Regions from separate parts of the Pseudoalteromonas sp. NC201 genome, predicted to be linked through region 2. Evidence: predicted binding sites of a transcription regulator. Region 2 holds the regulator's gene; the other holds the start of a gene.
What was found. The regulator MetJ, encoded in region 2, represses methionine synthesis genes. The targets are predictions, from matches to a motif close to TAGACGTCTAGACGTCTA.

Region 1 (15,385 bases), 450 kb from region 2:
TTGGCACTGAGTTTAAAGCGCCAATCAATGTATTTAGACTTTCCTGTCCAAATATTTTGCATTAATACCATTTTTATTTTGCGGAAGCGGGCTTACCCCGCGTTCCTCATACATGCTAGACATCAGAATAAAAACATTGAGTTATAAAAAACCACAGGTAATAAATGGCAAAATACGCAATTGGAGACTTGCAAGGCTGCTTCACTCCACTCATCGGGCTACTCGATCAAGTCAACTTTAACCCAAGCCAAGACCATTTATACTTTGTCGGTGACATCATCGCCAGAGGACCCGATTCACTTGCTTGCCTAGAGTTTCTCTATCAACACGCTGGCTCTATTAGCATTACACTCGGCAATCACGATCTCCACTTTTTAGCATGTCTTGCTTTGGGTGTCGCTCCGAACCCAAAAGATAAATTAGATGCGGTTTTTGCCAGCCCTAAATGCCAAAAATATGCTGACTTATTACGTGCACAGCCCCTCGCTATTTGGCTTGAAACACAGCAAACTTTTATTTCTCATGCAGGTATTCATCCAAGCTGGAATATTACGCAAGCGCTAGAATATGCACGCTTTGCCGAAACCATTTATCAATCAACAAAAGCCCCTGAGTTTTACGCCAATATGTACGGTGCTCACCCAGGACTTGAGCACAACAAGCTCAGTGAACAAGATAAATTTAAAGCCATTGTTAACGTCTTCACTCGAATGCGCTTTCTAAAACAAAATGGCGAACTGGATCTTAAGAACAAATCTGGCCTAAAAGATGCGGCAGGTCTCACTCCGTGGTTTGAGCTCAGCCAAACACCAGCCGACACTACCCTACTTTTCGGCCACTGGGCTGCTTTGGAAGGCGAAACCAACAAGAAAAATATTATAGCCTTAGACACTGGCTGCGTGTGGGGAGGTCCTATGACGATGATAAATATCGACAGTGGTGAAAAGTACCAGCACAATTAAGCTATTTAACCTGAGGTTTGGATAAGAAATGAGCTAACTCGTTGTTTTTAAAATCACATTAAATTATTTCCTTATCTAGCCAGAGAGTTTTGGGGATAACCAGGCGAATTTACGCACCAATAGCTGGCTATTGGAAGTGAATTCAACGCAGTTAGCGCTAAAACTGGCTGCTAGAAAAGCATTAATTATCCGAAGCTCAGGTTATTTAACTTTCCTAAGTCGAATCTAGGGTAATCACCCACTTTAATTTTTACAAAACTAAGCTACACTCGAAGAAAACGTGAAGCTTATACTTTTTATCCGTTGAGCTGCTATTTTTTGTAATCCGACCTTTTTTACTGAATTTTTTTGTCACATCTGCTATAAAATACTTAACTTATCCGCAATAAATCCGATAAGTATCCGTATTGCTTTGTAAATTTTGTAGGACAGCTATGAATTTGACTGTTAGCCAACGTATTTGGGGTGGTTTTATTACCATCACCTTGTTGCTTCTTCTTATCGGGGGCAATTCTTTATTAAGAATTGCAAACATTGACAACTCAACTCAACAGGTTAATAACCTGTCTTTACCAGCACTCTCTAAAAGCTCTGCTCTGCAAGTAGAGTTCACTTTAATGAGCAAAATGGCTCAGGGAAGTTTTTATGCACGTTCAGAGACTGAACTAGCGACGCTAAAACAGCAATTTAAAGAGCGCCAGAAGATCTTTGACAAAACCTATTCAGAACTGCAGCAGGTAGTTGCCGCTAATAATAAATTGGCCTCAAGCAGTCGTGATGTTGGCAAAAGTTATGATGCGTTCGTAAAAGCCATGAACAGCTTGGTAAACGAGAAAACAACTGAGCTTTCGTTACGGGACAAATTAAAAGAGCAGTTATCTACTATCGATGTTGCCGCAGAAGATGCGACTATGGTGACGGTTGATATCATTGATTTGGATGGCTTAGAAGATGCTGACAAACGTGCTTTTCAAGCTGCAAATAACTTAGAAAATAACTTTTCTTCTGTTGTGACTAGCGCCAATGATATTGTTACTGTTGAAGACATCAATACACTGGAAATCGTAAGTAGGGATCAAAGCTACCTCGTTGAAGAGCTAGGTCGCAATATTGATTTGATGCGTGGCCCCGTTAGCGCGCTTGATAGTAGTTTGTTTGCTGATCTCGAAGGCTATTACACTAATTTGAAAGATGCAGTTACTGGCAGCAACAGCATCGCGGAAAATCAAAAACGCTTGATCAATGCGATAGCCGAGACACGTAAAGAACTAACCAATGCAGAAAAAACCACAAAAGCAGCCCTATCTCAGCTAGATGATTTACTCTCTGAAGCGAGCCAAGTCGCCTTTAACTTACAACAAGGCGTACGTGCCGATGTAGGCACAGCAAACCTATGGACTTGGATTGGTATGATAGTAGCAACGTTAATGGCCGTCGGTGTTGCCTACATTACCGTTAGTCGTATCACAAAACCGCTATCGGAAGTAAATCGAGTCTTAAACATTGTCGCCAGTGGCGATATGACACAGCGCTTAGATGACACAGCAAAAGATGAGTTTGGTGAATTATCTAGAAGCTGTAACACCCTAATCTCTAGCTTACGTGAACTTATCACTGGCATTATTTCTCGTTCGACGCAGCTTGCTGCAGCGTCCGAAGAAACATCGACTATCACTACGGAATCCAGCCAAGCAATTAAGAATCAGCAGGCACAGGTAGAGCAAGCAGCTACCGCTACAACTGAGATGAGTAGCACGTCTCACGGTGTAAGCAACAGCGCGCATCAAGCACTACAGGAAATTAAAAATGCTGATAAAGAAGCTGAGCGTGTCAAAGGCATCTCACATGAGAACAAACACACTATTGAGCAACTCGCAAGAGAAGTGGATGAAGCCTCTCGCGTGATTAACAAACTACATCAAGACAGCGCGTCGATAGGTAGTATTTTGGATGTTATCCGTGGCATTGCCGAGCAAACTAACCTCCTTGCACTAAACGCTGCAATCGAAGCCGCCCGTGCGGGTGAACAAGGTCGTGGCTTCGCTGTAGTGGCAGACGAAGTACGCTCGCTTGCAAGTAAAACTCAAGAGTCGACTCAAGAAATTCAAGCAATGATTGAATCCTTACAAGCCGGTGCCGAAGAAGCAGTAGGCGCGATGTCGAAAGGCAAGCAGCAGGCGGAGTCGTGCGTAAATCAGAGCGACCTTGCTAATGAAGCACTCAACTCTATTACTGCTGCCGTTTCTCAAGCCCATGATGTGAGTGAAGAGATTGCAAACGCTGCGAATGAGCAACAGCAAGTAGCACAGGAAATTAGCGAACGTTTAGAATCGATTGTAACCATTGCAGAGCAAACAGCTGAAGGGGCAAGCCAAACTTCAATTTCCAGTTCTGAGGTCGCTAAGCTCGCCGAAGAGTTACGCTTATCGGTAGAACAGTTTAAGGTTTAGCTATCTAACCTGAGCTTTGAGCAGGAAACAGTCTCAAAACTTTAAGGGGTTTAGCAAAACCCCTAAGCATAAAAAAACCCATGCATGGCATGGGTTTTTTGTTTCTTTTCTTTGATTATGCAAACAATGCGTTTGCCTTCTCAACGATATTTTCTACCGTAAAGCCAAATAGCTTGAATAGCTCATCAGCAGGCGCTGACTCACCAAACGTTGTCATACCAACTATAGCACCATTTAGGCCTACATATTTGTACCAGAAGTCCTCAATACCCGCTTCGATAGCGACGCGACGCGTTACTGAGCTTGGTAGTACGCTTTCTTTGTATGCTGGAGATTGCGCATCAAAAATGTCAGTCGAAGGCATAGAAACAACACGTACCTTTTTACCTTCTGCACGAAGCTTATCCGCAGACTCAACTGCAAGTTGCACTTCAGAGCCTGTGGCAATAAGGATGATTTCAGGCTCACCGTCACAAGATAGTACATAACCACCTTGCTTAATTGCTGCAACTTGCTCAGCCGTACGTGGCTGCTGCGCAAGACCTTGACGGGTAAATACAAGTGCAGATGGACCATCAGCGCGTTCAACCGCTTGCTGCCAAGCAACTGCTGACTCAACTTGGTCACATGGACGCCAGCTCGCAAGGTTTGGCGTAGTACGTAAGTTCGCCATTTGTTCTACTGGTTGGTGTGTTGGACCATCTTCACCAAGACCGATTGAATCATGAGTATACACAAAAATACTTCTTTGCTTCATCAATGCAGCCATACGTACCGCATTACGCGCGTATTCCATAAACATTAGGAATGTCGCACCGTAAGGGATAAAGCCTCTGTGCAGTGCAATACCATTCATAATGGCAGACATACCAAACTCACGCACACCGTAGAAGATATAGTTACCCGCAGCATCTTCTGCCGTTAAGCCTTTAGATTGATCCCAAAGTGTTAAGTTAGAACCCGCAAGGTCAGCAGAGCCACCCATAAACTCAGGTAGAATTGGACCAAAAGCATTCAATGCATTTTGTGATGCTTTACGAGTTGCTGGGTTTGCAGGATTCGCTTGAAGCTCTGCAATATACGCTTCTGTTTTCTCAGACCAGTTTGCTGGAAGCTCGCCTTTCATGCGACGCTCAAACTCAGCAGCAAGCTCAGGATAATGCATTTGGTATTCAGTGAACTTAATCAGCCAGTCACTTTGTTGATTTTGACCACGTGCTGTTGCGTCCCATTTCGCGTACACATCTTCCGGTACTTCAAATGCGCCGTGCTCCCAACCAAGGAATTCACGTGCTGCTTTGATTTCATCATCACCTAGCGGTGCACCGTGACAATCATGGCTACCAGACTTGTTTGGTGAACCATAACCGATAACCGTTTTACAACAGATAAGGGTTGGTTTGTCAGACTCTGCTTGCGCCGCTTCGATTGCCGCTTTAATCGCATCGCTATCGTGACCATCAACACCGGCGATAACATGCCAGCCATAAGACTCAAAGCGTTTTGGTGTATCGTCGCTAAACCAACCTTCAACTTCACCGTCGATTGAAATACCGTTGTCATCCCAAAATGCAATCAGTTTGCCAAGACCAAGGGTACCCGCAAGTGAACAAGCTTCGTGTGAGATACCTTCCATCAAACAACCATCACCTAAAAAAGCATAGGTATAGTGATTAACGATGTCGTAATCTTCACGGTTAAACTGTGCAGCCAATGCTTTTTCAGCAATCGCCATACCTACCGCATTAGTAATACCCTGGCCTAATGGGCCTGTAGTAGTTTCAATACCCGGCGCATAACCATACTCTGGATGGCCTGGTGTTTTTGAGTGTAGCTGACGGAAGTTTTTGATGTCATCAATTGATAAGTCATAACCCGACAAATGCAACAATGAATAAATTAACATCGAGCCGTGACCGTTTGATAATACAAAGCGATCTCTGTCGAACCACTCAGGATTACTTGGGTTGTGCTTTAAAAAATCGCGCCAAAGTACTTCTGCGATGTCCGCCATGCCCATAGGGGCTCCAGGGTGGCCAGACTTGGCCTTTTGTACAGCGTCCATGGAAAGAACGCGAATTGCATTAGCAAGTTCTTTGCGAGATGGCATGAATTCTCCTACCTTTAAATGTGTTTCGCGGGGGTTTGAGCCCATTCTTACTTATTTATATGGCTAACTGCAACGGCAAAGGCCATAAAAAAACGGGTACAGACGGACTTTTTCCGACCATTAAAAAAGTTTGCACAATTTTGGACGTCTAGGCGTAAAATAACTAGTCAATGCCTAGGTTTTTTGGTTAGAATACGCCCCTTAATTTTTCGCGCTGTTCCTGATGTTTGTGAAGCGCAATATTTGTGAGCATAAATACAATGGCTAAACATTTATTTACTTCTGAATCTGTTTCTGAGGGTCATCCGGATAAAATCGCCGATCAGATCTCTGATGCGGTTCTAGATGCCATCCTTGAGCAAGATCCAAAAGCACGTGTTGCGTGTGAAACTTACGTTAAAACCGGTATGGTTATGGTTGGTGGTGAAATCACGACTAGCGCTTGGGTTGATATCGAGGAATTAACTCGTAAGACCGTGCGTGAAATTGGTTACACACATTCAGACATGGGCTTTGACGCTGATTCATGTGCAATCCTTAACACGATTGGTAAACAATCACCTGATATCAACCAAGGTGTTGACCGTACTCGTCCAGAAGAGCAAGGTGCTGGTGACCAAGGCCTAATGTTTGGTTACGCGTGTAACGAAACTGACGTACTTATGCCTGCGCCTATCACTTACTCACACCGTCTAGTTCAGCGCCAAGCGCAAGTTCGTAAAGACGGCACGCTACCTTGGTTACGTCCAGACGCTAAGTCTCAGGTAACATTCGCGTACGAAAACGGTAAAGCAGTAGGTATCGACGCGGTCGTATTATCTACACAGCACTGTGATTCGGTATCACAAGCTGACCTTGTAGAAGCGGTGATGGAAACTATCATCAAGCCTACACTACCTGCAGAGCTTATCACTGAAGCAACTAAGTTCTTCATCAACCCAACTGGCCGTTTCGTTATCGGTGGTCCTATGGGTGACTGTGGTCTAACTGGTCGTAAAATCATTGTAGATACATACGGCGGTATGGCACGTCACGGTGGTGGTGCATTCTCAGGTAAAGATCCATCAAAAGTTGACCGTTCTGCTGCTTACGCAGCGCGTTACGTTGCAAAGAACATTGTTGCCGCTGGCCTTGCTGACAAGTGTGAGATCCAAGTGTCTTACGCAATCGGTGTTGCTGAGCCTACTTCTATCAGCGTAGAAACTTTCGGTACAGCTAAGCTTGATGAGTCGCGTTTGATCGAACTTATCCGCGAGCACTTCGACTTACGCCCTTACGGTCTAATCACTATGCTAGACCTTGAGCGTCCAATTTATCAGCCTACTGCTGCTTACGGCCACTTTGGTCGTGAAGAGTTCCCTTGGGAAGCAACAGATAAAGCTGACGCACTACGTGCGGCTGCAGGCCTATAATCCCCTGCAGCAAAAAGTAAAAAAGGCGCCAAGTGCGCCTTTTTTAATGCCTGTGGATAATCCCCTATCCGATAAATACTTCATCGACATCATCTTTTAAGTTTTGATACTCATCTTCATGCAAATTAAGCTCAATCATCACCTTATCTTTAAATAGATACCAATCTGCTGCGCTTCTAAAGTGTTTTGCTTCAAAACAGAGGTTTTCAGCCAGTTTAAGTGCCGCAAAGGTTTGCACATGCTGCGCATCTTTTTGCTCTTCAAGATAGCTAACGTCATGGTGGCGCAAAATCATCTGGCATATTTCTTTAGGTAAGTGCCAAGACGTCGCAAGAAAGTAGCCTATCACAGTGTGAGGCACTGGATACTTTTGCTGCTCGTAGTAAATAAGCGTTTGCTCAGGTCGCTCTATAGACTGCTTTATTACCTCAGCGTAGTCAGGATATTTTACGGCCATTGCTGGGATCCCGGCATCATGAAACAGTCCGAGCAGCTGCAAATTCTCCATGGGTAATGACGCCTTCAAATGATGTCCAACCACCATCGCCGCTTTTGAAATATCCGCAGCGTTATCCCAAAACTGCTGCAGTGAAATACAGCACTTTGACTGCTCAAACGCATTTTTAAGCAAATACCCAGTCACTAGCTGCGTAATACAGTTAACGCCCAAAAACATCACTGCTTGTTTTATATCTGTGATTGTACGGGCAAGACCATAAGCGGGTGAATTAATTACCTTTAACACCGCAGCTGACGCACCAACATCCGCCGCAATAATCTCCGCCACGGTAAATAACTCAGGCTCCGGTTGTGATAATTCATTTTGTAAGGCTTGTAATATTTCAGGCTTAGCAGGTAAGTTAAATCCGCCGCGCAAATCATTCAGCACTTTATCGTCAATATCGATCATTGGGCTACCTCAGAATTGATACACCCAAGTTTAGTTCATCACCTGATATTTGCAGTATTGATTGTAATGAAGTGGTACAAAAAAGCGGGATAAAACCCCGCTTAATCTGGTTAGAACCAATATGGTTCGCTATGCATGGAAGACTGTCGACTTTGCTCCATAGCACTTATCAAAAAGTCTGATTTTTGCTTAAGCCATGCCTGCACTTCTTGCAGTTCGTCTGCGTTTTGGCTTTGGCAAAGCTGATATAAATACGCCAGTGTTTCTAGCTCATAAATACCATAAACGATATCAATCCAAGGCGTTCTAAACGCTTTGCGCGCTTCTTTATCGTAAAGCTTGCCCAGACAGTTACCGCTTAGTAGCGTGTTTTCTAACTTTATTCTCACATGTAAATAATCTTTTTCAGAAAGCGATTTATCCTGTGGAAGCAAGTTTTTCAACTCTTGCCAGTCTTTATCAAATAATTGGCTTGCGATTTCTGTGACAGGTAGCTCTGCTGCACTCAGTGCTTTTTGATCCCAGTTTTTACGCCACGCTCTATCAACCAGCCAGCGAGTAAGTGAAAGGATCAAACGGTTATAGCGGGTGCAATGAAATAAATCTTCAATGTCCGTCGGTGTCGGCTGAACATCTTGCAAATCGGTAATGACCTGCGCCAACTCGGGAAACTGATTAAGTTTCTTATGATAAGCATGACGCTTTGAGGTATAGGTTTTTAAATGAATTGCATTTTCGACCCAGGCAAGTTCTGACAACAACCATTTTAATTCGTTACGAATACTCTCAGTCGAGCTTTTATCAACGATGTCATCGAACAACCAAAACGCGTGGCGGATAAGCGAGACTCCATCAATAACACGTTTTAATGTCTTGAGACTTGGTTTATTAAAATAACACTGCTCATGCTTCTGGACGAACTGAATACCATAACTGACTGTCGCAATTAGCGCTTGTTCTTGCGTTACCTGAGATTTGAGCGGTACAAACCCTATAAACTTATTTGGTTTTAGAGGCTTATCATCGGCAATTCGATACCCTCTGGCGGCCTTTGAGTAAAGTCCCAAACGCATACCAGCCTGTTTAATTAGGTGATCGGCTAATAAGAAAAGATCTTCTTTGTTTCCCTCAATCAGCTCTATTTCAAGCTCATTGATTAGCTCCATCTTCCCTTGGGCTGCTATTTCCCCTTTATCCAACACGACTTCGATTTTGGTTCCTGAATCCGTTTCGATTAACCAAGTTCGACGAATGAAATTCGTACTGAAGATCGGGAATATGTTTTCTGCGATAGACTCAAGTTGCATGCCGTGAGGCCAAATATTCGCGTCAAACGCTAACAAGTCAGGACGTCCTGATTGAATAGGTAAATTGTACTCAGGTCGTTGATGTAACCCTCCTACAACTTCTCCCGCAAGCTTAATCGTTTGCTCGCATTCATCATTGCAACAACGCGTTCTTAGGCCGATATCTAGCGCACGCAATTCACGATTTGGCGTGTCAAAGTAGGCGTTAGTTAAGTTTTTAGCAGGCTTGTTAGTGACCGTTTTTGCAAACTGTGTGATGAGTGCAGGGATCAGCGGAACTTCATTATCTGAAACCAAAAATTTCAGTTCTATTTCAGTGTCCATTAGGGCAGTGTTTTACCTATTTGTCTAAGGGAGGATCAAAATATACAAAGGAGGCTAAGTTTGCAATCTTTTTATCCGATGAGAAGTGCACCAAATATGCGCTAAATCAATAGATAGTCGGGCTAATTTCGCTGAACGTCAGCGGATTAATAACACCGAATCATTGCGTTAAATGCTGCAATTTTCATTATGTAATCAATTATTTCGCGCCATTCAAAATAAACAAAGCCTTGCTATTAGGCCGCGAAATCCCTACTATTTTGTAAACTTTACGACCCAAAGAATAAAAGGCCCACGCATGTTCAACTTTAAGCAATTTATCATTGCGAGCCTGCTCTTCACCAGCTTTATAAGCTTTGCCGAAGAGCCAGACGAAAATAGCACAGTAAACACGGCAACACCAAACGGCTATATTAGTGACAATCTTTTTATTTTCATGCATACAGGTCCAAGTAAAAATTATCGAATTTTAGGTTCTGTTGATGCTGGTACGCCAATCACTATTTTGAGTGGCGCTAATGACGAGTTTGTCCAAATTAAAGACGACAAAGCAAGAGAAGGTTGGGTAGAAAGTAAATTTGTCACCACGGAGCCAGGTTTAAAGCAACAATTAGAGGCGGTTAACCAAACCTTGGTGGAAACCCAAGAGGCGCTGAACGACGCCCAGCAGCAGCTTCCAATGCTGCAGCAAAACAATACCAATTTGCTAGCTGAAAATGCTTCACTTCAAGACACTATTTCAGGGCTTGAAAAGCAACTACAAGATGAGCGTTTAGCACAGCAGCAAAAAGTCCAAAAAGAGCAACACCAGTTGCTCACTTACGGTGGCATCATCGGGATCAGTGGCATTATTATCGGTGTGATCCTGACGCTATTTTTATCTCGTAGAAAGCGTTACGACGGCTGGTAAGTGGTTATATACCTATTGAGGTTAGATAACTTCGTCACTGACGGTTCATCTAAACTCTCTTGTCAAAATTGATGGGGTGAATTGCTCAATTCGCCCCACTCTAAATACAGTTCTGAAAATAACCTTTCTCTACTATGAATATCAGCGTATTAAAAAGCCCAACCAAGTAACATGGATATATCGTGCAAATTATGCTCATATTGAACTACGCCTGTGTAGTCATATTCTTTTGATTCTTTAATATTCAAAAGAGAGTATTCCAAACCAACATAGAGATTATCTGTTAGTCGATACTCAACACCTATCGAGGTATAAATATCATTACCGCTATCACCTGAACTAGTGCTGCCTGTAGGAACCAATTGTGCAGGGATCACATCTTTGTATTGCCAATGTGCCATTCCAACTCTTATATTTGCATTAATATTGGTAGACACCTCAATCTCTCCCTTAATCCCCAACCTCAGAGATTCGGTATCAATAGGAAACCTGACTCGATATGAGTAGTCATATGGGTTTTGATAGATTCCAGAGAGTGTGTTAGAAACGTGAACGGAATATTCAGCTAGTGACTCACCATGAAAATGCTGTGCGATTTCAAGAGCTAAATGATCTGTAAGCCCAACACCGAGCCTCAGCCCCCATGAATCAGAATTAGCGGATGACGCACGCCTATATCCTAAATCAGATTCTTGCTCGGCATAAAATTCATTATTGGCTTTACCAAAAAGTACTTCTGAAAATATGGCAATATCAGCCTTCGCGTACATAGGCAACGATAGTACTGCCAGTCCAAATAATTGTTTTTTCATTATCACATCAGTGTTTAAAGATTAAAAAGGAAGCAATATTTAGTTTGAAATATTGAAGAGAAAAGCGGGAGGAAGTATACACAGAATATAAAAAATTTAAACAAGGCGTATGATTGAAAGTTTGGAGATACTTTTTAACTTAAAAATATCAAAAATAAATAAAGGCCGGAAAATTCGGCCTTTATTTATTCCATCTAAAACGTATTAGGCTGAACTCTTCGCATTAATATTACCCCAAATGCCAGACTCAGTAACTCCTTGCACTTTGACCTTATCGACTTCGAATACAGGTTCTTTCCCTTTTGCTCTTTGCAGATGATAATCGGCCGTAACCGCCAAGATAGTGGGTGTAAGGCGCACGATGGCAGTAACATTCACCACCGTCATTAAACCCAATGCGATGTCGGCAAGATCCCATACCTGTTTTAGCGTTGCCGAAGCGCCCCACAACATCATAGACAAGTAGCATGCGGTATAAATTGAACGGCCAACTTTATTGTCCAGATGGAATAAGTGTAAGTTACTTTCAGCATAGGCGTAATTAGCCACTACAGAGGTGAAAGCAAACAAAGTGATCGCCGCCGCGACAAAGTACACGCCCCCAGTTGCTAAATGCGCGGTCATCGCAGATTGCGTCAGCCGTATGCCTTCCATCTCACTGCCAATATCTATATCTGCCAATAGAATTATGACAGCAGTACAACTACACAACACGATGGTATCAAAGAATACGCCTAGCATTTGGATATAACCTTGGGTCACGGGGTGATTGGGAATTGGTGACGCACTGGCCGATGCGTGCGGCACACTACCCGCTCCCGCCTCGTTAGAATAGAGCCCACGCTGAATACCATTTTTGATAGCTGCGCCAAGTGCGCCTGCGCCCGCTTCTTGCAAGCCAAAAGCTGAAAGCAAAATATCTTTGATCATGGCAGGGACTTGAGAGTAATTCATCACGGTAATAATAATGGCCGCAAGGACAAAGACTAATCCCATTACTGGCACTACCTTTTCAGCAAATCGTGCAATCGCTTTGAAGCCACCAAGAATAATAGAGCCGGCAAGGACTGTGATCACAATACCTGAATATAAGGTTGGAATATCAAACGCATTATTGAGCGCATCGGTGATGGTATTGGTTTGCATCGCGCTAAAGGTAAATCCATATCCCAAAAACAAGCAAAAGGCGAAGCATACTGCAAACGCCCGACTTCCCAATCCCATGTGAATATAATAAGCAGGACCACCTCTAAACTCACCTTGGCTATCTCGCACTTTATAGACTTGCCCAAGTACACTTTCGGCAAAGCCTGTTGCCATCCCCAAAATGGCTATCATCCACATCCAAAATATCGCACCACTGCCACCAAGAGAAATAGCAACCGCAACACCTGCTAGGTTACCGGTTCCAACTCGAGCTGATAACCCCGTGCATAACGCTTGAAATGAACTGATTGTATTGTCATCACCCTGACTGCTACCTCGTAACAGACTAAACATGTGGCGAAACTTTACAACTTGTATCCCTCGCAAAAGAATAGTGAACCAAAACCCTGCAAATAGCAGGATATAAATAAGTATCTGGCCTTCTCCCCATAAGAGCCCATTAATACTCTTAACTGCACTTTCAAACATAGGCGGTTCCTGTTTTATTATTATTTGCCGTTTATCTAGGGCCTGTTGACCTTCTTGAAGGATAAACAGGCCCTAGTATTATTTAACGGTTATTTAAATGGACTCCAGCAATCATACAACGCACCGAGCCACCTGCGGCTTCAATTGTCGGTATATCGATAGCAACTAGCTTAGCTGACTTTTCAATGACAGCAATTTGCTCAGGCAACAACGCCTGATAAGCCGTTGTGGAAAGCGCAAGTATGCGTCCCATACTGCCTTGTAGCTCAATCGCGTTGCCGCAAAAATGTTGGATCTGCTGATAAGATAGCGCAATCAGGGTATGGCCGCTTTGCGTAAAACGATTAATAAGCTGTGCCCGCTGATATTCTGGCACCATATCTAGGCATATCATGGCGAAATCAGTGGCGACACACATTAAGACATTGGTGTGATAAACAGGCACTTCATTCTTATCATAGGCATTAAATATCTCCGCCTCTAGTCCCAACTGCTCGCAAACTTGATTAACTAACACGGCGTTAGTGCGCTTGGATTCTACCGCATAGGCCACTTTTTCTTGATGATCGATAACCATAGAGCCGGTGCCTTCAAGGAATATTTCTTCTGCGGTTAGATGACTATAATCATTGATGTTTGTCACCTGATAGTGAGCACTCAGAAAATCGATAATATCGCGACGGATCTCCAATCGTCGATTCAAGGCGTACATAGGATAAATCGTTAACTGACCATCGCTATGCGTCGAAAACCAGTTATTTGGAAAGACCGAGTCTGGCGTGTCTGTGGAGGTATCTTCAAATAAGTGCACTTTCACGCCAGCCAACTCTAACGCTTGCACGGCGTTACTGACCTCAACATAGGCTCTGTTGTTAGGGTTGTTTTCACTGCATACTTGCTGAAATGCGTTATCTTGCATGGTTTGCGGGTTCGAAGTGAAATGGTGTGGGCGGATCATCACCACCGCTCGTGGTGCTTGAAATATCGTTGTCATACTGCACTCATTATTTGATTTGGGCGTTGTCTTACACAATATCAGTGTAACCACACCATAAGACGATTTAAATGCCAAAATCTTATACAATTAGTGCAATTTTCTATCACTTTGCTAAGTTGAATTATACAAATAGACTAATCATGACAAAAACCACAAAGCTGTACTATGACTCCTTACTTATATGATGCGCTTGACAAAGCCTTGATTGCTGAATTGCGCAAAGATGGCCGAGCAGCCATTTCAACTTTAGCCACTACGCTCGATGTGTCTCGCGGAACCGTACAAAACCGTTTAGATAGACTCATTTCCAGTGGTGCAATTCTAGGCTTTACAGTGCGGGTTCATGAATATATCGAGTCCGAGCTGGTGCGCGCTATCATGATGATAGAAGTGATCGGTAAATCCACTACTCAAGTGATCAATGCACTGCGTGGGATCCCCGAACTCAGTAAAATTCATACCACGAACGGGGCATGGGATTTAATCGCTGAAGTGCAAGCTGCTAACCTCAGTAAATTCGATGGTGTACTGAGGCAAGTTCGAGAGATTGATGGCATTTTAAATAGTGAAACCAGTATTTTGCTATCAAGTACGTAAAGCTCGATAGCGTTGTTTATCTAGATTAGGGTGATGAGTCGACAGTCCGAAATAATCTAAATCAGCCATGACACATTTCAACACTTAACCTAATTTACTGCTAAATTATATTGTCCCCTTCTTCTGGGCTTCGAGCGCGCTCTGCTTGCTCTCTGATCTCATCCGCATCGCTACTCACATCGTCAATATCCGCATCTACTGCACTTGCTGTGGTTTTGTTCTTTTGTTTCACAGGCGTTCTGCTACTCGAATTACTGGTCGCTTCTTTGTTTACTCCTTGTGTTTCAGTATTCGCAGCTATGATTATCCGCTCTCTAGCATCATCAGGCATGCTTATACCGTGTTCTGTAAAGCAATTAACGGTTTCTCGCATGAGTTGAGACGCCACTTTGATCGGGCTATGTTGTTCGCTATTGACCCAAAAATAAATAGTAAGATTGATAGTCGCGGAGCCTAAGGCTTCAAGTAGAACCTGAGGTGGCGGGTCGTTTAAAACCGCACTTTGCTCTTTAAGTAAGTCAATTGCAATTTGCTGCGTCAGGCGAATATCGTTGTCATAGCCAATACCAATCTTAAAGTGTCCACGTGTTTTGGGGTTGGCAGTAAAGTTTTTAATTACATTCTTGTAGACGGTAGCATTGGGTATTTGAATGTGATTACCATCGTAATCAACTAAGGTGGTTGCGCGGGCGGTGACTTTTTTAACGATCCCCAAACGGTTATCCACTTCAATAACGTCATCAATTCTAAACGGGCGTTGGACACTAATTAGCATACTCGAAATAAAGTTCTCGGCGATATCACGAAACGCAAACCCAAGAATAAGACCGACAAGCCCAGTACCACTCATTACTGCGACGGCAAACTCACTTAACCCGGCCAAGCGCAAAAAGATATAAATACCAAAAAATATGACTAACACACTGATAAAACGGCGAGTGACGAGATGTAATAATCGA
Region 2 (15,385 bases):
GGGCAAAAAAAGCAGGGAGCCAGTACGCTCACCATGCAACTTGCCAGAAACTTCTTCTTAACAAGAGAGAAAGCCTATATTCGTAAAGTGAAAGAAATCTTTATTGCGTTGCATATTGAGCAACTATTAACGAAAGATGAAATTTTTGAGCTTTACTTAAACAAAATTGAACTGGGCAATCGCGCCTTTGGTATCGGTGCTGCAGCGCAAGTCTACTACGGTCGCTCACTATCAGAATTAACTTTAGCAGAAATGGCAATGATTGCAGGCCTGCCAAAAGCGCCTTCTGCGTTAAATCCAATTCGTAACCCAGAGCGCGCGCAATTGCGCCGGAATGTTGTGCTCGGACGAATGCTTGCTGAAAAGTATATTACCCGCGCAGAATATAGTGAGGCGACACAAGCTCCTATCACGGCTAAATTCCATGGCGCCGAAATCGAGCTGTATGCACCTTATATTTCTGAAATGGTTCGCGCCTATATGGTTGAGCGTTATGGTACTGATAAGGCTTACAACTCTGGCATGAAAGTTTACACCAGTGTGGAATCAGACATGCAACAGGCTGCTCAGCATGCATTAGTTGATAATTTACATGCCTACGATATGCGTCACGGCTTTAGAGGCGCAGAAGAAACCTATTGGCATGCTGAAACGGAATCGCCGCTAAGCCATGAAGGCATTATTACTCGCCTTAAAAAGGTCAATGAAATTGGGCCGTTAAAAGCAGCTGTGGTGCTAAGCATTGCAGAGAAAACGGCCGACCTGCTCTTAAAAACCGGTGAGCAAATTACATTGGAATGGTCAGGCTTAAGTTGGGCCAGACAATACATCAGTGAAACGCGTCAAAGCTTACCACCAAAAACAACCGCAGATATCCTCGCGCCGGGCATGCAAGTGTTTGTCCGTAAACAAGACGACGGCTGGATGTTAAGTCAGTTGCCACAGGCATCCAGTGCCCTCGTCTCACTCGACCCGCAGGATGGGCGTGTAAAGGCGATTGTGGGTGGCTACAGCTTTGAGCTTAGCCAATACAATCGCGCTACCCAAGCTAAGCGTCAGGTGGGTTCAAACATCAAACCCTTTATTTATTCATCCGCATTAGAAAATGGCTATACCCTAGCCACCATTCTTAATGATGCCCCGATTAATCATTGGGACAGAAGCGTTGGCGTGGCTTGGCGTCCAAAAAATAGCCCTGAAGTGTATAACGGCCCAATCCGTATTCGCCGAGCGCTTGCACAATCGAAAAACGTGGTATCTGTTCGTTTGATCAAAGGCGTTGGCATAAATAAGGCTGCTGATCATTTGCTTAAATTTGGTTTCCAAGACGCAGATATTAATCGCAGCGAGTCGTTGGCACTTGGTAGTGCTGCACTGACTCCTATTGAAATGGCGCGCGGCATGGCCACTTTTGCCAACGGCGGTCACCTCATTGAGCCGTATTTTATCGATAAAATTACCGACTCATTCGGCACTGAGCTGGGTTCTGCAGAGCCGCTATTGGTCTGCGACGAACAGCAGATGGAAGAACAACCTGAGCGCTGTGCACCGCAAGTGATTTCGGAGCAAAACGCATTTCTGATTGCTGATGCGCTTCACAGTGCTATCTGGGGTGGTGGTAGTTGGAAACACGATACGGGCTGGAGCGGCACTGGCTGGCGTGGTCAATGGTTAAAACGTCGTGACCTTGCTGGAAAAACGGGTACCACCAATGACTCAGTAGATACTTGGTTTACGGGCTTTAACCGTAATGTCCTCACCACAGTCTGGGTTGGCTTTGACGATGCGAGTAAATCCTTGGGTCGTGCGGCCTACAACGCTAACCTTGGTAATAATCAACTTGTTGGCGCAGAAGCCGGAGCGATTTCAGCACAACCTGCTTGGATAGACTTTATGCGTGAGGCACTTAAAGATGAGCCTTTGGCTCCGATAGAGCCGCCTCCAGGGCTTATTTCAACTCGGATTGATTTAAAGACAGGGCTTTTGTCTCGCAAGAACGACTACACATCTCGGTTTGAATATTTCGAGCAAGGTACGGCCCCAACCAAGTACGTATTGGATACGGATAGCAGCACACCGTTTGACGATACCGCGCCGCTACCGACTCACGAAGAGTTATTCTAAAATAGAAATGCCGATACAGATGTATCGGCATTTTTGTCTTATACCAGTTGTATTATATCTATTTTCTTAAAAGAGTTATTTTAGATTTTGCGTCAGCCAGAATAAATCGGAATGTATTCCCGCTGCTGTCACTTCTTTACCTGCCCCCGGGCCTTGGATCACCAGCGGGTTTTGTTCATACCATTTAGTGTGGATCACAAAAATATTATCACCCGGCGTTAAATTCGCGATTGCCGAGCCATTTGGTACCTGTGCAATGCCTACTTTTGCAGACACTTTGCCATTGCTTGCAATTTCAAGCGCACCAGTATAACGAAGCGCAGCGTCATTCGCTGTGGCCTTTGCATAGTGTGTCGCATAAAAGTCATCGAGTTGCTGGCGATTTTCTAAAAACGTTTGCCATGAACCCACACTCAATGACTCAGGCATTAACGCCTCTAATTCAATATCATCAAGCTCAAGTTCAATGTCTAACTCTCGTGCTAAGATCAAAAGCTTACGCTGCATATCACGGCCAGATAGATCTTCGCGCGGATCGGGCTCAGTAAAACCAAGTTCTTGCGCCCCGAGCACTAGCTCAGAAAATGCTTCAGAACCATCATAGCGACTACACAGCCAAGATAAAGTGCCGGAAAAGACGCCTTCAATTCTCACCACTTCATCGCCACTATTTTGCAGATCAGCCAACGCAAAGTTAATGGGTAGACCTGCGCCAACACTGGTGTTGTAACGCCATAACAGGTTACGCTCTTGTAACTGCTGACGCAGCTTGGAGTACCAACCTTGTTGTGCCGTACCGGCATATTTATTAGCGCTGATCAAATGGCAGTCATGTTCAACAAACTGCGGATACAACTCGCTGAAACGCTCGCTCGCAGTAATATCGACCACCACTTTATGCTCGTAATCTAGCTCTTTAATACGAGTGAATAGCTCTGCTTCATTATATTCGATGGCCTCATTTTGCCATTGCTGTTGCCACGATGCTAAATTCAACCCGCTTGGACAGAACAACATTTGCTTAGAACGCAGTAAGCCAACCAACTTAAGATCAAAGTGCTCACTCAGCTTAGCGACTTGGTTTTTGCATTGTTCGATAAACACTTCACCCACATTGCCAACACCAGCTACAATCACAGCAAGCTCTCTGCCTTTATTGACCAAACGTTCGTGCAATATAGCAAGTAGATCGCTATCAATTGCTTGATCGGTTAACACTAAGCTGTAATGGCGCTCTTGCAGCACAAAACGGGTGACAATCGCATGTTCATCCAATAATTCCAGAGCTTGCTGATGTAAGCCAGCAACATCCTGACTTGGGGCAACAATAGCAAAGCCTTGTACTTGCGACTCAATAATATTGGCTCGCGAATCCAGCGCTTTAATCACAACATGGCTAAACTCAGATGGCACCAGTAAGTGTGCCTCTCCACCTTTAACAAAATGATGAATGCTATGTTGAATAAGCTGGCTTAGCTGTTTCACTTCACCACTTTTTAGCTGCTCAACGCGTAACAGGTCAAGTTGTCCAAAAGTGGTAATAAAGCGCTTCTCTTTGCTATAGCCTGCCTTTACTATCTCAGTGCCAAGTGCATCGGCGTCAAAGCTGCTGCGAACTTGCAGTTTTATATCGGTATCTTTAAGTGGAGACAGCGTTTTTGCATGTAGTACTGGATTACCTAATCGTGCGAGTAATTCAGCTTGGCCACGACATACCTTTGTGTATTTTATGGCATTGGCGACTTTACGTGGATCAGTGCTGAATACACCCGTTGTATCCGTCCAAATTGATACTTGAGCCGCATCAAGATAACTTGCCAACAAAGTCGCGCTATAGTCACTGCCATTTCGGCCTAAAGTCACCGTTTCACCTTGTGCATTTGCGGCAATAAAACCGGTAACGATATAGATAGCGTGATCATCAATTGCGCGATAGCACGCTTCTTTGTTATGGGCGTGTAGTAACACCCCCTCTTGTTGTACAAATAACGTACGAGCGTCGATAGCTTTGGCTTCGATACCTTGAGAACTTAGGTAGTTTGCTAATATACGAGCCGACCATAGCTCTCCATGTGCAAGTAAACTCGCGTAGTGAAGATGCTGTTCTTCTCGTCCTGAAGCGATTGCTTGCAGCTCATTGACAAGCTGTTTGAGTAACACACTGTGTTGTTCACCTACAAACAGGGCATCAATTAATTCACGTTGATGATTTTCAACTTGTAATAAAACATCGTTGAATGCGCGAACATCTTGCTGCTCAAAGCTTTGCCATAACTTCACTAGGGTATTCGTTGTTTTTCCTGCAGCAGAAACCACAACACTGTCACCTAGTTGACATTGCTCTAACACTATCTTGGCAACCGCCTGATAACGCTCTGGCGAGCTTAAACTCGAACCACCAAACTTATGTACTACTTTTGCCATTTACTCACCACAACGCTACTGTATGTGCAGGCGTTAATTTGAATGACTTAGCATCATCACTCGCCTGACTTTCATCAATACATGCAAATCCCGCTTCCAGATCTGCAATGAGATCCTGTGCATCTTCAATGCCTACAGAAATACGAATCAACGTGTCGCCCACTCCCGCTTCTAAACGTGCTTGCGGATCCATACCCGCGTGTGTCATCGTCGCTGGATGACAAATAAGACTCTCAACCCCACCTAAAGATTCTGCCAATGAAAAGTGCGTTAGAGACGTTAAAAACTTCGCAGATGTTTGCAGATCGCCTTTGATATCAAAGCTCACCATGCCACCAAAGCCGAGCTGTTGTTTTTTCGCAAGTTCGTGTTGAGGATGCGACTCAAGGCCAGGGTAATAAACTTGGCTAACATACGGCGACTTTTCTAAATATTCTGCAATAAGCTGAGCATTTTCTTGATGTTGGCGTAAACGCACATTTAAGGTGCGCAGTCCACGTAGGGTAAGGTAACTATCAAAAGGTGCACCGGTAATACCGATATTATTCGCCCACCAAGCTAACTCATCACCCAATTCCTGTGTACGCGCGATCACCGCGCCCCCCACTACATCAGAATGACCATTGATATATTTAGTGGTTGAATGCACGACGACATCCACGCCAAAGGCAATGGGGTTTTGTAATGCAGGAGACAAGAAGGTGTTGTCAGCGGCGACCAAAGCCCCCACAGCGTGTGCTGCATTTACGACAGCTTCTATATCCGTTAACCGCAAAATTGGGTTACTTGGTGTTTCAATCCAAACTAATTTAGGTTTGATCTGCTGCAGCTGCGCAAGACTTTCAGGTTGCGTGAGATCCAAGACTGTTAATTTGAGTAATCCACGCTTTGCAAGCGATGTAAACAAGCGATAGCTACCACCATAGCAGTCATGTGGAATAACCAGCGTATCGTCATGGTTAAGCAGTTGAGTTACTAGGTGAACGGCAGCCATGCCAGTGGCGGTAATAATACCACGAGCACCACCTTCAAGTTCGGTAAGTGCCTGTGCAAGCACATCACGATTAAAGTTACCGCTGCGGCCATAATCGTAGTCGCGTTTGGTATCAAAATCGGCAAAAGAATAGGTGGTAGAAAGGTAAAGCGGTGGCACTACTGCCCCATGCGCTTTATCAGCTTCTATACCGTGACGCACTGCTACCGTCGATTTATTAACTTGACTCATAAGGTCACCTAGATAGTTGGATGTTTAGACGTCTAAAAGGTTAGAGCAACAGAAACCAGAAGTCAAAACATTTATACTGCTAAATGGCTAAATAACTAGTATTTGACTATCTTTTTTAAACCGATAAAATTTCGCCACTCTAGGCGTTGCTAATACGACTGAGTTATTGAAAACTATGGCAGAGATTCTTCTATCTCGCTATGGCGGATTAGTTTATTCATCTATTTGAGTTTGGGATTTATCTTTAATTCGTAAGGTTATCCCTATATTCATGCGGTTGGTGAATAATGTAGACCAGAACCCAGTCATATTGGCATTGATGTAACTGAGGCAAGTACACAATTATGGCAAAATGGAACGGTGAGTATATTCACCCATATGCAGAACACGGTAAGAAAGCAGAGCAAGTAAAAAAGATCACGGTGAGCATACCTCTGAATGTACTCAAAGTGCTAACTGATGAGCGTACACGTCGCCAAGTGAATAACTTACGTCATGCCACGAACAGTGAGCTTTTATGTGAGGCGTTTCTACATGCCTTCACAGGTCAGCCACTGCCGAGCGATGAAGACTTGAGAAAAGATAATCCAGAGCGTATTCCTTTAGAGGTAAGACAAATAATGGAAGAGCGCGGTTTGGAGATCCCAGAAATAAACGAAGAGTGATAACTACTCTTTCGCTCTGGAAATACAGACACAAAAAAAGCCTCAATCGAGGCTTTTTCATTTGAATAATACCAATGGTATTATTCCATATATCCAGCTGGCATATCGATTTGTGCCACGCCTGATTCAATTGCAGCTATCGCTACCGCTTTTGCGATACGAGGTAACAAACGTGGATCCATTGGTTTTGGAATAATATACTCAGGACCAAACTCTAGACTATCTACGTCAGCCGCTTTTAACACTTCAGCAGGTACAGGCTCTTTCGCAATCGTTCTAATTGCTTCAACCGCTGCAATCTTCATTTCGTCATTGATAGCGGTTGCACGTACATCAAGCGCACCACGGAAGATAAACGGGAAACACAGTACGTTATTTACTTGGTTTGGATAATCCGAGCGGCCTGTCGCCATGATCAAATCATTACGTGCACCGTGTGCAACTTCAGGGCAGATCTCAGGGTCTGGGTTAGAACAAGCGAATACCACTGGCTTGTCAGCCATTAGCTTTAGATCCTCAGCAGAAAGTAAGTCTGGGCCAGAAACACCAACAAATACGTCCGCATCTGCAATCACGTCTTGTAACGTACGCTTATCCGTGTTGTTTGCAAACAGCTCTTTGTATTCATTTAGGTCATCACGACGAGTATGGATCACGCCTTTTCTGTCCAGCATATAGATGTGCTCACGTTGAGCACCGCATTTGATCAGTAATTCCATACAAGCAATAGCGGCTGCACCCGCGCCAAGACACACAATAATCGCATCATGAATATCTTTACCTTGGATTTCCAACGCATTCAGCATACCCGCAGCGGTTACAATTGCAGTGCCGTGCTGATCATCATGGAATACAGGAACGTCACAACGTTCAATTAGCGCGCGCTCAATTTCAAAACACTCTGGCGCTTTAATATCTTCAAGGTTAATACCACCAAATGTGTCTGCGATATTTGCCACAGTATTGATGAAGTCTTCAGTGGTGTTGTGCTTAACTTCGATATCGATTGAATCAAGGCCCGCAAAACGCTTAAATAATAGTGCCTTACCTTCCATAACAGGCTTTGACGCCAAAGGACCTAAGTTACCCAAGCCAAGAATTGCCGTACCATTACTGATCACCGCAACCATATTTCCTTTACCCGTGTAACGGTATGCATTCGCCGGATCAGCCGCGATTTCACGTACTGGCTCTGCAACACCTGGGCTGTATGCAAGTGCTAAGTCTTTTACGGTCTCGGCAGGTTTAGTGAGTTCAACACTGATTTTACCTGGAACGGGCTTCTCGTGATAATCTAGAGCTTGTTGACGAAAGTCTGTCATGGCGCGATATTTTCCTACGAAGTTAATGTGAGAGTGTGGTAAACGTTCGCATTCTGAATGTTGGCAACCTAGCTAGCTGGTTACAGCAACACACAGTGCGATTAACTATATGAGCGACGACATTCAACCACTCAACAAGCGTATGTGCTTTGCTGTCGCGGTATGTCAATAGGACATATAGTTAATCGACCGTATTCACACAATACCGAGTTTTGCTCATTATTCAAGTAAAATCAGGTCTATCCACTAGCATGGTATTTTCTATACTTTTCCGAGAAGATAAGCTCAATTTTAAGAAATATTTCACAAATAAAATGACTAAAACTTAAAAAACAAGACGCTAAAACCAGCACAGAATGTATAAAATTAGCACAAATGTACACCAACTATAAAAACAATAAGAGAATAGCAACTTAACTAACTTTAACGTCAAGATACCGACATTTAATCGCAATATACTGACTTTAGTTTATATTAAGTGCTCATACCTGATAGTATTTACTATATGAGCTTTGATTATTTTCACAACTTAAGCTCGTAAATGTTCAATATTTATCTGCTAAATAGAGTTTTTACTCTACCCAAGAGATCAGTAAAGTTTTGCTGCCAAACTGGCAAGTTTTTTATTTTAGAAGAATAAAAGACACAATAAGACGGGATGACTGACGGTCTATCTGCTGATGCAGAATAGGATGTATAAATCGAGAAGGTATTTTCAAACAGGCACAAAAAAAGCACCCTAAAGGTGCTTTTTTCGACTAGACCAACAAGATTACTTCTTGCTGCTAAGTGCACCGAAACGCTTGTTAAAGCGATCTACACGGCCACCTGTGTCAAGGATCTTCTGCTTACCAGTGTAGAACGGGTGACATGCAGAACATACGTCTAGGTGAATATCTTTACATAGCGTTGAACGAGTTTCGAACTTGTTACCGCAAGAGCACGATGCAGTGATCGTCTCGTAATTAGGGTGAATACCTTCTTTCATAGCAACCTCTAGTTAAGGCCGTATCGCTCTCCAAACCCGAAGTCTGGCACCATACGTAGTTATACAAAAATGTGGACGCGTATTTTAGTGCTTAACTGAACAATCTACAAGCAATATTTCAGAGTTTTTTATCACCGTCGCAGAGTACGTTTTCAATTCGTACCACCTTAGGTATATACTTCGTCACTGCGCTCACTTTATGGAATTGTAATACATGCTCATTCTTGAAGTAGCTTTAAAGCTGCCACTGCACCGAACATTCGACTATTTGCTAGCACCAACCATGCAAGTTGAAGCAGGAATGAGAGTCACCGTCAATTTTGCCAACCGTCGCTGCACAGCGATTGCACTTGCTAAAAAAGACGACACCGATGTACCAAAAGAAAAACTCAAGCAAATTATTGAGGTGTTGGACGAGCATCCTGTCTTTAATCAAGCACAACTTAGCTTTTTACACTTTGTCTCCCAGTATTACTGTCATCCAATTGGCGATACCTTATTCACAGCACTGCCGGCAGTACTCAGAGATGGTGGAAGCCCAGACAAAACTCAGATCCCTATCGTCAGATTAACGGAAAAAGGGCAGAAACTACCAACACTGCGAGCCAAAAAGCAACAAGCGCTGCTTTCTCAATTACATGAAGGTGGTGCAATAAAATTAAGTGAACTCAAAGCGCTCGGATTTGCTAGCCAAACAATTAAAGCATTGGAAGAAAAAGCGCTTATCTCACAATCTATTGAGCATGATAGTGATTGGTCGCAAAACGAATTACAGCTAGGCGAAAAGCCACGCCTAAACGACCAGCAAGCGACTATTTGCAGCGCCGTTAATGCACAAGTCGGTTACCGTACCTTTTTAATCGAAGGTGTAACGGGAAGTGGTAAAACCGAAGTCTACTTACAGAGCCTTGAAAACATAATAAAAGCGGGTAAACAAGCACTGATCTTGGTGCCTGAAATTGGACTCACACCGCAAACAGTCAACCGCTTCAAAAAGCGCTTTAATAACCTGCCCATTGATTTATGGCACTCAAATCTAACCGATAATGAGCGCCTACATACTTGGCGTCGCGCCGAAAAGGGTCTGAGCGCTTTGGTTATCGGTACTCGCTCGGCCATTTTTTTGCCATTTCAAAATCTCGGCATGATCATCGTTGACGAAGAGCACGACAACTCGTTTAAACAGCAAGAAGGCCTGCGCTATCACGCCAGAGATCTCGCTGCATTTCGAGCGCATCAGGCACACTGCCCTTTGCTTTTGGGAACCGCAACACCGGCATTAGAAACATTACACAAAGCCATTACCAACAAATATCAACTCGTCACACTGAGTAAACGAGCGCAGACCCAGCACGACAACCAATTTCACCTTGTCGACATGAAAGGTCAGCCAGAACAAGGCGGGTTTTCACCAATGAGTTTACATTGGATGGAAAAAACACTCGCTCGCGGTAAGCAAGTTATGGTGTTTCTAAATCGTCGGGGCTTTGCACCAACATTGATGTGTCACGAATGCGGATGGCTTAATACCTGTAAACATTGCTCTACCAGCGCCACGTACCATAAAAATATGAACCGCTTGGTATGTCACCATTGCGGTGAGCAGGACTTTGTACCGAGACAGTGTCCAGATTGCGGCAGCACCCAAATCATGCCCACAGGGCTTGGTACAGAACAACTCGAAGGCTTTTTAAGCGAACGCTTCACTGATATTCCCGTTACTCGCATTGACCGAGATTCTACGCGCCGTAAGGGCAGCCTTGAAAGCGCCCTTGAAGAAATTAATCAAGGTGGCGCGCGAATTCTGGTCGGCACTCAAATGCTTGCCAAGGGCCACCACTTTGCCGATGTCAGCCTTGTGATTATCTTGGATGTGGACTCAGGACTTTACTCTTGTGACTTTAGAGCAACCGAGCAAATGGCACAGCTCATTACGCAAGTTGCTGGACGAGCCGGACGTGCCGGTGAAGCGGGAACCGTGTTATTGCAAACGCATTTTCCAGAACATCCATTATTGCAAGATTTAATTAATAATGGTTATGGCGACTTCGCGCGATATGCCTTACAAGAGCGTGAAGAAGCTATGCTTCCCCCCTTCGCACACTTAGCTATCATCCGCGCCGAGGCAACAAATATAAATACAGTATTGCGCTTTTTGTCGGATTTGGTTCCAGCTACCCCCTATCCTGGTATACAATTGCTGGGTCCAATTCCAGCACCACTTGAACGAATAGCTGGAAAGTTCAGATATCAATTACACATACACGCACAACAACGCACTGTGCTGCGGGACTACCTTTCGCAACTTGCGCGCTATATCGCTACGCATGAGTCTGCCAATCGAGTACGCTGGAGCATAGATGTTGATCCAATGGATAGCTATTAAAATCAAATAACCTATGGCACAGCACGATTACATCAATAAGAAACCTAAAGGCAAGGGGAAAGACAAGCCAGAAAAATCGGCGAAATTTCCTGTTATTGCTGCTATTTTTGCATTTCTACTAATCGGAGGGTTTGCCTACGGTCTTTGGTTTATAAAAACCAATGCCGATCCTAAAGAAGTAGAGCAAGCCAAAAACCCACACCCAGTTGCAGAGCAAAAGGTTAGTAAACCAAAACCTCGCCCACCTGAGTTCATTGAAGAAATTAAAAATCATGAAATCAAGGTCGAAGTTAAAGAGATCGAGAGCAAAGGTCCCTATCAAATGCAGTGTGGTTCATTTAGAACCCATAGCCAAGCCGAAGCCATGAAAGCCAAAGTTGCGTTTGCTGGATTAATCGCGGAGATCCGTCGTACCGAAGGGAGTAACGGTGTCTGGTATCGTGTCCGTCTTGGCCCCTACGATACCAAGCGTTTAGCAGAAAGCGATAAAAACAAATTACAACGCGTTGGGATATTTGGCTGCGGGATTTGGGGCTGGACTTGATTTTTATAAGTCCACCCATATTTCCTACTAATCTAGAGTTACACGGGCACAGGCCCAGATAAGGATTACTATGACTACCATCGTTAGTGTTCGTCGCGATGACAAAGTGGTTATCGGCGGTGATGGCCAAGTTTCGCTTGGTAACACAGTTATGAAAGGCAACGCACGTAAAGTACGTCGTCTATACAATGGTAAAGTACTGGCAGGTTTCGCTGGCGGTACAGCTGATGCATTTACATTATTTGAACGCTTTGAAGCAAAGCTAGAGATGCACCAAGGCCATCTCACTAAAGCAGCCGTAGAAATGGCAAAAGACTGGCGTACCGACAGAGCATTAAGAAGGCTTGAAGCCCTACTTGCGGTAGCCGATGAAACCGCCTCGCTTATCATCACAGGTAACGGCGACGTGGTGCAGCCAGAGCATGATCTTATTGCTATCGGCAGTGGTGGTAACTTCGCACAGGCGGCTGCAACCGCACTACTTGAAAATACAGACTTAAGTGCGAAAGAAATCGTGGAAAAGAGCCTGAAGATCGCCGGCGATATCTGCGTATTTACCAATAATTTCCAAACTATCGAAGAATTGTAATAGGACTCGTCATGACAGCTATGACTCCAAGAGAGATTGTGCACGAGCTTGATCAACACATTATCGGTCAGGACAAAGCCAAAAAAGCCGTCGCGATTGCACTGCGCAACCGTTGGCGTCGTATGCAGCTTGATGAAGAGCTGCGTGCAGAAGTTACACCAAAGAATATTTTGATGATCGGCCCAACGGGTGTGGGTAAAACTGAGATTGCCCGCCGTCTAGCAAAGCTTGCTAACGCACCATTTATCAAAGTAGAAGCGACTAAGTTCACCGAAGTGGGTTATGTTGGTAAAGAAGTTGAGACCATCATCCGCGATCTAGTCGAAGTTTCTTTTAAGCTAACACGTGAACAACAAACCAAGAAATTCAAATTCCGCGCTGAAGAAGCCGCCGAAGAGCGTATTTTAGATGCACTTTTGCCACCAGCAAAAGACGCTTATGGTGAGTCTCAGCCAAATGAAAACTCGTCAACACGCCAAGTATTTCGTAAGAAACTACGTGAAGGTCAGTTAGACGACAAAGAAATTGAGATCGACATCGCAGAAACGGCGCCTCATGTTGAGATCATGTCACCTCCTGGTATGGAAGAAATGACCAGCCAGCTACAGAGCATGTTCCAAAACATGTCGGGTGACAAGAAAAAGAACCGTAAGCTGAAAATTAAAGAAGCACTTAAGCTATTGATTGAAGAAGAAGCTGCAAAGCTTGTTAATCCAGAAGAGCTTAAAGAGCAAGCTATTGAGTCAGTTGAACAAAACGGTATCGTGTTCATTGATGAAATCGATAAAATTTGTAAGCGCGGAGAATCTTCTGGCCCAGATGTTAGCCGTGAAGGTGTACAACGCGACTTACTACCACTTATCGAAGGTTCAACCGTTAATACTAAACACGGCATGGTAAAAACCGACCACATTTTATTTATCGCGTCAGGTGCGTTCCAAATGGCCAAGCCGTCGGATTTAATCCCTGAACTACAAGGTCGTTTACCTATTCGCGTTGAACTAGAAGCACTAACTGCGGGTGATTTCAAACGTATTCTAACTGAGCCAAATGCATCTCTTACAGAGCAGCAACAAGCGCTACTGAAAACAGAAGACGTCACTATCGACTTTACCGATGACGCTATCACTAAACTGGCTGAAGCTGCATATCAGGTCAACGAGAAAACTGAAAACATCGGTGCGCGTCGCCTTCACACTGTGATGGAAAAACTGATGGAAGAGATTTCATTCGATGCCAGTGAAAAGGCCGGTGATACCTTGACAATTGATGCCGCCTACGTTGAACAGCATTTAGACATGCTTGTTCAGGATGAAGATTTAAGCCGCTTCATTCTGTAAATTAAAATCAAAAGCGGAGCCTTGCTCCGCTTTTTGAGTTATACCAATTATGTATCAAGTCACCAAACTTCATTACCATAAACTCAGTAAAGTACTCGATGCTTATTTTGAGGACGGCCGCTGTTTTACGCTAAGTGCCGAATTCTTACGAACACATTCACCATCCGCCGAAGTGCAAGGGCATAGTCCGGCGCAAAAGCAACTCGTGCTAAACAAACAGAATGTCGCCATAAAGAAAATTGAACCCGTTGGTCACTATGCTGCACGCTTTGTTTTTGATGATGGCCACGACTCAGGGCTCTACAGCTGGCAATACTTATACACTATAGCTACACAACACGATGCGCTATGGCAGGAATATGTAAACGCTGTAGAAGAGTATAAAACCCAAAAGGACAGCGTACCTATCAAGTTTGTGCCTTAACCAAACCGCCATAGCAATGCATGCTGCTCATGGTATTGAATAAAGTCATTCTTAAATGCAATGTACTTCTCCATATTCTGGTTACAGGCGTTTACAGCTTCTTGCTTAACCCTAGCATATTGCCTCGCTATATCTGGAAAAGTAATTAAATAGTCACGAAAGGCAAGGTGACGTTTAACTCCATCAGAACCGGCTAAAAAAGCATGCAGATGATGAGTTCTAGACGCTATGCCTTTACGAAAATAACGACGCCCAGCAATACCAAACTCTCCCATTATCTCATAACCTAAATCACGCAGTTTTTCTGACTCTATGTCTAATTTATCTAAGTCATTTACTTCCAATAGCATATCAACTATTGGTTTAGCACACAGCTGTGGCACCGATGTACTGCCTATATGGTGTAAAGCAGCTACATTTGCCTTGGATAGATGAGCGAGTATCGCCTGTTTCTCTTTATTGAACTGGTGCGGCCAATCCGAATTGTAACTTACCACTGCTACATTGGTATTCATTTAAGCGATACCTATCTTGAGTCTAAATAAAAACCCCACTAAAAATTAAGTGGGGTTTTGACATTAAGAACCTCAGGTTGAATTGGTGTTTATACCTGATACTTAGCCACGGCTTCGTGTAATACGCGCGCTTGCTCTGCGACTTCTTCACTACTTTGCGCATTAGAGTGAGCATGCTCTGAGGCACCTTGCGCAATGTCTCTGATCTTAACCACGTTTTTATTCACTTCTGAAGCAACTTGGTTTTGTTCATCAATTGCCGTCGCGATATGTGTGCTCATTTCCATAATCGTTTGCACATCTTGGGTGATCATGCTGAGCAACTCCCCAGCCTTTTCGGCTTGCGACACACTTTCATTGCCTTGTTCACGACATTGTTCCATGATGTTCACCACTTCTCGTGTACGCTGTTGCAGTGTAGAAATGATACTTTCGATTTCTTGCGTGGAGTCTTGAGTACGCTGCGCAAGTGACCTAACTTCATCCGCTACAACAGCAAAACCTCGACCTTGCTCTCCCGCACGTGCAGCTTCAATAGCAGCGTTTAGCGCAAGTAAGTTTGTTTGCTCTGCAATACCACGGATCACATCCAATACCGAGCCAATAGTTTCACCGTCACGCTCTAACTGAGCAACAACACTTGAAGCACCACCTAACGATTCCGATAACTGCATGATGTGCTCAATTGTTGCAGTAACCTCACGGCGACCTTGTTGCGCATTTTCATTCGTTGTCTCGGCTTTATGCGCCGCTTCACCCGTATTATGAGAAATGTCTTGGATCGTCGCTTGCATCTCGGTCGCAGCGGTTGCAACCATATCCGCTTCGTGCAACTGCTC

Region 1: metK (methionine adenosyltransferase) is a predicted target of MetJ. The motif match lies at 5,664-5,681, and genes of this name have one in related genera.

What each region holds. Positions count from the first base shown of each region.
Region 1 covers NZ_CP022522.1:3,263,881-3,279,265, forward strand. The annotation lists gene apaG (Co2+/Mg2+ efflux protein ApaG) at 1-65, shown strand, start outside; gene PNC201_RS14220 (symmetrical bis(5'-nucleosyl)-tetraphosphatase) at 165-962, shown strand; gene PNC201_RS14225 (methyl-accepting chemotaxis protein) at 1,397-3,412, shown strand; gene tkt (transketolase) at 3,528-5,522, opposite strand; gene metK (methionine adenosyltransferase) at 5,783-6,934, shown strand; gene PNC201_RS14240 (HDOD domain-containing protein) at 6,999-7,844, opposite strand; gene PNC201_RS14245 (CYTH and CHAD domain-containing protein) at 7,955-9,475, opposite strand; gene PNC201_RS14250 (TIGR04211 family SH3 domain-containing protein) at 9,774-10,385, shown strand; gene PNC201_RS14255 (outer membrane beta-barrel protein) at 10,535-11,197, opposite strand; gene PNC201_RS14260 (alanine/glycine:cation symporter family protein) at 11,402-12,832, opposite strand; gene ctlX (citrulline utilization hydrolase CtlX) at 12,915-13,826, opposite strand; gene PNC201_RS14270 (Lrp/AsnC family transcriptional regulator) at 13,995-14,426, shown strand; gene PNC201_RS14275 (mechanosensitive ion channel family protein) at 14,527-15,385, opposite strand, start outside.
Region 2 covers NZ_CP022522.1:3,717,866-3,733,250, forward strand. The annotation lists gene PNC201_RS16290 (penicillin-binding protein 1A) at 1-2,124, shown strand, start outside; gene metL (bifunctional aspartate kinase/homoserine dehydrogenase II) at 2,200-4,548, opposite strand; gene metB (cystathionine gamma-synthase) at 4,553-5,773, opposite strand; gene metJ (met regulon transcriptional regulator MetJ) at 6,118-6,438, shown strand; gene PNC201_RS16310 (malic enzyme-like NAD(P)-binding protein) at 6,519-7,760, opposite strand; gene rpmE (50S ribosomal protein L31) at 8,533-8,748, opposite strand; gene priA (primosomal protein N') at 8,963-11,134, shown strand; gene PNC201_RS16325 (SPOR domain-containing protein) at 11,148-11,678, shown strand; gene hslV (ATP-dependent protease subunit HslV) at 11,749-12,267, shown strand; gene hslU (HslU--HslV peptidase ATPase subunit) at 12,279-13,607, shown strand; gene PNC201_RS16340 (gamma-butyrobetaine hydroxylase-like domain-containing protein) at 13,657-14,031, shown strand; gene PNC201_RS16345 (GrpB family protein) at 14,028-14,546, opposite strand; gene PNC201_RS16350 (methyl-accepting chemotaxis protein) at 14,636-15,385, opposite strand, start outside.